2 linked regions of the Methylocaldum szegediense genome follow. Each later gene encodes a partner of the first gene's protein in a complex. Links are inferred from orthologs where the notes say so. Each region holds a gene or a part of one and is shown on either strand. Other genes may lie near its edges.

Region 1 (4,356 bases):
GCGCAGATTCGGCTTCTCCGGCATAGTTCGTTGACCGGGCGAGTCCGGGCCTGTCATGGCACCAGCCGCCGTTTTGGTTCAATCGATTTCTTGGGACGGCGAGTTCCTTAGCGTAAGCACCGTTTGGCTCAGCCGTAATAGCGCGTCCTTGAGTTCCCCAGACGGCGATGACAATGCGCAATCTTTCAAGAGTTTGGCCACGAATCCAGGCGACGAGACGCCGATAGGTTTGCGCCGCGGCTTTGTAGTGACGGGAAAAGTGTTACGGGTTACCAAGTCCTGAAACCGATGGCCGGTCGACTGTTGGACCGTGGATAAGAGGTGCGGTGCGTAGAATCGAATTTGTGCGGCCCAAGCCGGCGAGTCTACGTAGAGAATCAGCCGGTCCGGCTTTATGACGCAATCTATGCAATGGTCGGCGAGAAACTTCGGCAGTGCCTTTCTGGCTGCATCGAGTATCTGACGGTGCTTTTCGATCTGAGCGCGGATCAGTTGAAGCGCGGCCCCTTGGCAGAGCCCCGCAACGGGTTCGGGGCGGTGCATTTTAGACTTCAATCCGGTGACGGCCCGGTGGTTTGCCGAATCGAACCCACCTTTGCTGAGGGCTCTTTCCTTCGACTCCTGATAAAGCTCGATGAGACTCTGAACTCATTATAAATACTGTGGATTTGCGGTATCATCGTTTGATTGTTTATTCGTTTGGACTCGGAATTAAACCGCAATGCTTGGCAAGCTGGTAAAAAAAATCGTTGGCAGTCGCAACGAAAGAATCATCAATAGAAAACGCAAACTCGTCAAGAAGATCAATGCCCTGGAACCGCAGTTCCAGAGTCTGTCGGATGATGCGTTACGGCAAAAGACCCAAGAGTTCAGGCAACGTCTGAACGAAGGCGAAACGCTCGACGATTTGTTGCCAGAGGCTTTCGCCGCCGTCAGGGAGGCGTCTTCGCGCGTTTTAAATATGCGCCACTTCGATGTTCAGCTCATCGGCGGGATGGTTCTCCACGACGGCAAAATCGCGGAAATGAAGACCGGCGAAGGTAAGACGCTGGTCGCCACCTTGGCGGCGTACCTGAATGCACTGCCCGGTAGAGGCGTGCATGTCGTGACCGTCAACGACTATCTAGCGCGCCGCGACGCCGAGTGGATGGGAAAGATCTACAATTTTCTCGGACTATCTGTGGGTGTCATCATAAGCGGCCTTAGCGCGGAGGAGCGTCGTGCATCCTACGCGGCCGACATCACCTATGGCACCAACAACGAGTTCGGTTTTGATTACCTCCGGGACAATATGGCGTTTTCCCGGGATCAAAGGGTACAGCGAGATAGGTATTTCGCGATCGTCGACGAAGTTGACTCCATTTTGATCGACGAGGCACGGACGCCCCTGATTATTTCAGGACCGACCGAGGACCGTAGCGACCTGTACCACAAGATCAACGCGCTCATACCTCACCTTAAGCGCCAGGAAAAGGAAGGCGCCCACGGCGATTACACCGTCGACGAAAAATCCCGGCAGGTTTATCTCACTGAAGAGGGCCACGAGCGCATCGAGAAGTTGCTGGTTCAGCAAGGGCTGATCAATGCGGATGAAAGTCTGTACGACGCGGTTAATATCCGGCTCATGCATTACATCAACGCGAGTCTGAGGGCGCATGCGCTGTTCCAGCGGGACGTCGACTATATCGTTCGGGACAATCAGGTCATCATCGTAGATGAGTTTACCGGTCGCGCGATGCCGGGACGTCGGTGGTCCGAAGGTCTGCATCAGGCCGTTGAGGCGAAGGAGAACGTGCCGGTCCAAAACGAAAATCAGACGCTGGCTTCCATCACGTTTCAGAATTATTTCCGGCTTTACGACAAACTGGCAGGCATGACCGGTACGGCCGACACCGAGGCGGCCGAATTTCATCAAATCTACGGCCTGGAAGTCGTCGTCATCCCAACCAACCGTCCCATGATTCGGCAAGATCTCGGCGATCTGGTTTATCTGACCGTTCGAGAGAAATACAACGCCATCATCGAGGATATCCGCGGGTGTGTGAAACGCGGCCAACCGGTACTGGTGGGAACCACATCCATCGAAAACTCGGAGTTTCTCTCGGGGCTGCTGCGTAAAGAGGGTATTCCACATCAGGTACTGAACGCTAAACATCACGAGAAGGAGGCCCACATCATCGCGCAGGCCGGCAAGCCCGGTGCGGTGACTATTGCGACTAATATGGCTGGGCGCGGTACCGATATCGTTCTCGGAGGCAGCCTGGAAGAGGATTTGGCGTCAGTCGATCCCAACGATCAGGCAACTGTGGCCCGCTTGAAAGAAGAGTGGAAAGCCCGTCATGCCCAGGTCGTAGAAGCCGGGGGGTTGCATGTCATCGGGTCGGAGAGACACGAATCGCGGCGTATCGACAATCAGTTGAGGGGAAGGTCCGGACGGCAGGGTGACCCCGGTTCGTCACGATTCTATTTGTCCCTGGAAGATCCTTTGATGCGCATTTTTGCTTCCGACCGGGTGGCGGTTCTGATGCAGAAGCTGGGTATGAAGGAAGGTGAGGCGATCGAGCACCCGTGGGTGACACGGGCTATCGAGAGCGCGCAACGTAAGGTGGAGGCGCGCAACTTCGACATTCGCAAGCAGTTGCTGGAGTATGACAACGTCGCCAACGATCAGCGCAAGGTGGTGTACCACATGCGTGACGAACTGATGGAGGCTGACGATATTTCCGAGGCGATTACCAACATGCGCCGCGATGTCCTTGGCCAGATATTCACCCAGTTCATTCCGCCGCATACCTTGGAAGAGCAGTGGGACGTCAAAGGACTGGAGGAAACACTGTTGCGGGAATTCGGGGCGAAGTTGCCTGTGCAGCAATGGTTGGATGAGGATTCGCGCCTGGACGAGAACCGTTTGCTAGCGAAAATCATCGACCAGATGGAAACGATTTACCGGGAAAAAAGTGCCGCGATCGGCGAACCGGTCATGCGCCATTTCGAGAAAACGGTCATGCTGCAAGTTCTCGATAACGCCTGGAAAGAGCATCTGGCAGCCATGGACCACTTGCGCCAAGGCATTCATCTGCGAGGTTACGCACAGAAGGATCCGAAACAGGAGTACAAACGCGAGGCGTTCGAGATGTTCACCTCGATGCTGGATGGCATCAAACACGAGGTGATCGGTATTGTGTCTAAAGTCCAGGTGCACAGCGAGGAGGAAGTGGTCGTTATGGAGGAGCAGCGCCGTGCCGTACCGCAAGAAATGCATTTCGAACACGCCGAGGCGCACGCGCTGACTGCTGAACCCGAAGAAGCGGAAATCGTGGAAAAGCCGGTCAAACCCCGGCCCGCACAGCCTTATATCCGGGATGTTGCAAAAGTCGGGCGCAACGAACCTTGTCCTTGCGGTTCCGGGAAGAAATTCAAGCATTGTCACGGCAAACTGGATTGAAATAGCGGCGCATGAGCGTAGCAAGCGAAGAATTGAATGTGCGGAAAGTAAAGGGGGTTCGGCTTGGCTCGGCGTGCGCTGGTATCAAGCGGAATGATCGCGACGATCTCGTGGTGATCGAAGCGGCCGAGGGGTCTATTTGTGCTGCGGTTTTTACCCAAAATGCCTTTTGCGCCGCTCCTGTCATCGTGGCAAGGGAACACCTCGGCCACCACCCGCGCTGGCTTTTGGTGAATTCCGGCAATGCCAATGCCGGCACCGGCCAACGGGGACTGGACGATGCTCGCCGCACCTGCCGGGCATTGGCGCGTTTGACCGGCAGTCCTGCCGAGCGAGTGCTCCCTTTTTCGACGGGCGTTATCGGCGAGTATCTTCCTGTAGAAAAGATCGAATCGGCTTTACCCGAAGCCTTAAGCGCCTTGGACGAAATGGGGTGGGCTCGGGCTGCGCGCGCGATTATGACAACCGACACTCGACCGAAAGGCGTGAGCCGTACCTTCGATTTGTCGGGTGTGCCCGTGACCGTCACCGGTATTGCCAAAGGCGCCGGTATGATTCATCCCAATATGGCCACCATGTTGGCTTTCATCGCTACCGATGCGAACGTCGAGCAGGCAAGCTTACAAGCTTGTTTGAGCGAGGCCGTGGACAGCTCTTTCAATCTGATCACAGTGGATGGCGACACCTCGACCAACGACGCCTGCGTGTTATTGGCGACAGGCGCGGCCGGCAATCCGTTGCTGAACCAAGAGAGCGCGGATTTTCAACTCCTGTCCCGAGCAGTACGGGAGGTTTGCGAGGCGTTGGCCGAAGCCATCGTACGGGACGGCGAGGGTGCTACCAAGCTGATGCGGATAGAGGTCGAGCAGGCCCGTAACGAGGCCGAGGCGCGCCAAGTGGCCAAGACCATC
Region 2 (3,000 bases), 640 kb from region 1 along the record:
ACCGGCATCTCAAGGTACAGGCATCATCGCAGGCGGGGCGATGCGTGCTGTATTCGAAGTGGCGGGTGTGCACAATGTCCTAGCCAAATGTATCGGCACGAACAACCCGATCAACGTCGTTCGTGCAACCATCAAGGGCCTGTCGGAGATCAAAGACCCGCGATATATTGCGGCAAAGCGCGGGAAATTGACGGAAAGTCGATCGGGGAAAAGTAAATGAGTGAAAAACAGCTCAAAGTTACGCAAATAAGGAGTGCGATCGGGCGGCTGAAGTCCCATAAAGCGTGTCTTCGTGGCCTCGGTATTAGACGGATGCACAAGCCCGTTTATGTCCAGGCAACAGCGGCGAACTATGGAATGATCAACAAGGTTGCTTATTTGCTCGAGGTCGAGGAAATTTAGATGTTTCTCAATTCGATTAAGCCATCCGAAGGCAGCAGAAAAAAGAAAACCCGAGTTGGTCGCGGAATCGGATCTACGCTTGGTAAGACCTGCGGCAAGGGGCATAAAGGCCAAAAGGCACGTGCTGGTGGTTTTCATAAAGTGGGGTTCGAGGGCGGGCAGATGCCGCTTCAGCGCAGACTCCCCAAGATTGGTTTCAAGTCGCGATCGAAAACGTTCTCCGCGGAGGTGCGGTTGAGCGAACTGAATAAGCTTGCCGGCTCGAGGATCGATATCCACGCACTAAAGCTTGCAAATCTGATCCCGGCGCGCGCGCGTTCAGTCAAGGTTATCGACTCTGGCCAATTAAACGCGGCTGTCACTCTCGTCGGCATAAAAGCGACCAAGGGTGCACGCGCGAAAATCGAAGCCGCGGGCGGATCAATTGAGGTATAAGTGAGTACGGCGAATTCTATTTTTACTGACCGATTCGGGAGGCTAACAGAGCTTCGTCAACGGTTGCTGTTCGTCATCGGTGCTCTGGTTGTTTATAGAATCGGGGCACATATCCCGATTCCAGGGGTAGATCCGAAGGCGTTGGCTGCAATGTTCGCGCAGCAGGGCGGATCTATCCTCGATATGGTGAATATGTTTTCGGGGGGCGCACTGAAGCGCCTCAGCATATTTGCGCTCGGTATCATGCCGTATATCTCGGCGTCGATTATCATGCAGCTGATGGCGGGCGTCATTCCAAAGTTGGAGCAAATAAAGAAGGAAGGCGAATCCGGAAGGCGAAAAATCAATCAGTACACCCGGTATGGCACCGTATTTCTTGCGACCTTTCAAGCCATCGGTGTTGGCCTTGCGCTGCAGAATCAATCGGCGTCAGGTGTTCCTGTGGTGATCAGCCCCGGATTCCATTTCATTTTTATAACCGCAGTGTCCCTGGTCTGTGGGACTATATTTTTGATGTGGCTAGGGGAGCAGGTAACCGAGCGGGGAATCGGAAACGGTATTTCCATCATAATCTTTGCCGGTATCGTCGCTGGATTGCCATCGGCTGTCGGGGGCACGCTTGAACTGGCTCGGACCGGGGAGTTGAGTATGATCAGCATACTCGCTCTGTTCGGAATCGCGCTCGGAGTGACCGCGCTCGTTGTTTTCGTGGAGCGTGGACAACGGCGAATCACTATTAATTACGCGAAACGACAAGAAGGGCGGCGGATGTACGCGGCCCATAAGAGCTTTTTGCCGCTGAAATTGAATATGTCGGGCGTAATTCCTCCGATCTTTGCGTCGAGTATAATCCTGTTCCCCGCGACACTCGCCGGCTGGTTCGGTAATAGCAAGAGCCTCGCTTGGCTGCAGGATATCGCGACCACATTATCGCCCGGTCAGCCGCTGTATGTCATTTGTTACGCGGCAGCGATCGTATTTTTCTGCTTTTTTTACGCCGCTTTGGTCTTCAATTCCAACGAAACGGCGGAAAATCTTAAGAAATCAGGTGCTTTCATACCCGGTGTGAGGCCCGGTCAACAGACGGCGGCATATATCGACGCTGTGATGACCCGTTTAACACTGGCAGGGGCGATTTATATAACGGCAGTATGCTTATTGCCCGAATTTCTCATCCTCTATTGGAATGTGCCATTTTATTTCGGCGGAACGTCTCTGCTTATCATTGTGGTTGTTGTAATGGATTTTATGTCGCAAATTCAAACCTATATTATCTCGCATCAGTATGAAGGGTTGCTGAAGAAATCGAATATCAAGCTCAGTTAGTCTGGTGCTAGTGTTAAGCGGTCAATCTATATCAGGGGAATTTCAATGAAGGTTCGTGCCTCGGTTAAGAAAATTTGCCGAAACTGTAAGGTTCTGAAGAGGAAAGGGGTTGTTCGCATTATATGTAAGGACGCGCGTCACAAGCAGCGTCAAGGCTAGGTTTAAGATGGCCTATTTTTACGTCAGATGATATGATGCGAGATTCAGCCCGATTCCAAGATGAAGTGGAGGCAGGATAAATGGCACGAATTGCGGGAGTAAATATTCCCGATCATAAGCACCTGGTCATTTCGCTTACAGCGATTTACGGAATTGGTCGATCCAGGGCGGCTTTAATTTGTCAAAATGCCGGAGTGAATCCGGCAGCTAAAGTCAGAGAATTGGCTGACAGCGATATTGAGCGTATCCGCGAGGAAGTTGCGAAGTTCGTGGTAGAAGGAGATCTGCGGCGCGAGACGGCAATGAATATTAAGCGGTTAATGGATCTGGGGTGCTATCGTGGTTTACGGCACCGACGCGGTTTGCCGGTCAGGGGGCAGCGAACGCGGACAAACGCGCGAACCCGAAAGGGTCCGCGTCGACCGATTCGCAAGTGATCGCTAAAAAGTTCGAGGTAAGACATCACTATGGCTTCATCTAGTCGTCCGGCAAAACGGATTAAAAGAGATATTTCCGACGGGGTTGTTCATATCAGCGCGTCTTTCAATAACACGATAATTACCGTTACGGATCGTAAAGGTAACGCGCTCGCGTGGGCTACCGCGGGAGCCTCCGGATTCCGAGGGTCTCGAAAAAGTACGCCTTTCGCGGCTCAGGTTGCTGCGGAAAAGGTCGGGA

What was found. The genes of interacting proteins can lie anywhere in the genome.
Region 2: the proteins of secA (region 1) and secY are in contact, whole or in part, in a crystal structure (PDB 3DIN), measured with the Thermotoga maritima proteins. The link is inferred for Methylocaldum szegediense from one-to-one orthologs. Residues at the interface, in WP_004082002.1 of Thermotoga maritima: Glu261, Ala262, Arg263, Lys300, Ala301, Arg302, Thr303, Ile304, Ile305, Leu323, Tyr324, Asp325, Pro326, Val329, Ser330, Tyr333, Ile336, Lys340, Phe345, Val349, Glu363, Phe364, Tyr374, Ser375, Gly376, Gly377, Glu393, Ile395, Thr482, Ser483; in WP_004081795.1 of Thermotoga maritima: Glu108, Gly109, Glu110, Glu111, Ala236, Glu237, Arg238, Arg239, Ile240, Thr241, Ile242, Gln243, Tyr244, Ala245, Arg246, Arg247, Val248, Thr249, Gly250, Arg251, Arg252, Val253, Tyr254, Gly256, Ala257, Ser258, Thr259, Tyr260, Leu261, Pro262.

The regions. Positions count from the first base shown.
Region 1 is NZ_OX458333.1:4,119,540-4,123,895, forward strand. Bases 367-3,645 are described here. They hold secA (preprotein translocase subunit SecA), read left to right. Parts: upstream 367-721; coding sequence 722-3,445; downstream 3,446-3,645. Other genes in these bases: QEN43_RS17890 (DciA family protein), read right to left, coding at 367-543; argJ (bifunctional glutamate N-acetyltransferase/amino-acid acetyltransferase ArgJ), read left to right, coding at 3,457-3,645. In the rest of the region: more of QEN43_RS17890, read right to left, coding at 79-366; more of argJ, read left to right, coding at 3,646-4,356. UniProt on the Escherichia coli protein: Required for protein export, interacts with the SecYEG preprotein conducting channel.
Region 2 is NZ_OX458333.1:3,479,358-3,482,357, forward strand. It holds secY (preprotein translocase subunit SecY), read left to right. Parts: upstream 1-837; coding sequence 838-2,163; downstream 2,164-3,000. Other genes in the region: rpsE (30S ribosomal protein S5), read left to right, coding at 1-220; rpmD (50S ribosomal protein L30), read left to right, coding at 217-402; rplO (50S ribosomal protein L15), read left to right, coding at 403-837; rpmJ (50S ribosomal protein L36), read left to right, coding at 2,209-2,322; rpsM (30S ribosomal protein S13), read left to right, coding at 2,403-2,759. UniProt on the Escherichia coli protein: The central subunit of the protein translocation channel SecYEG. Consists of two halves formed by TMs 1-5 and 6-10.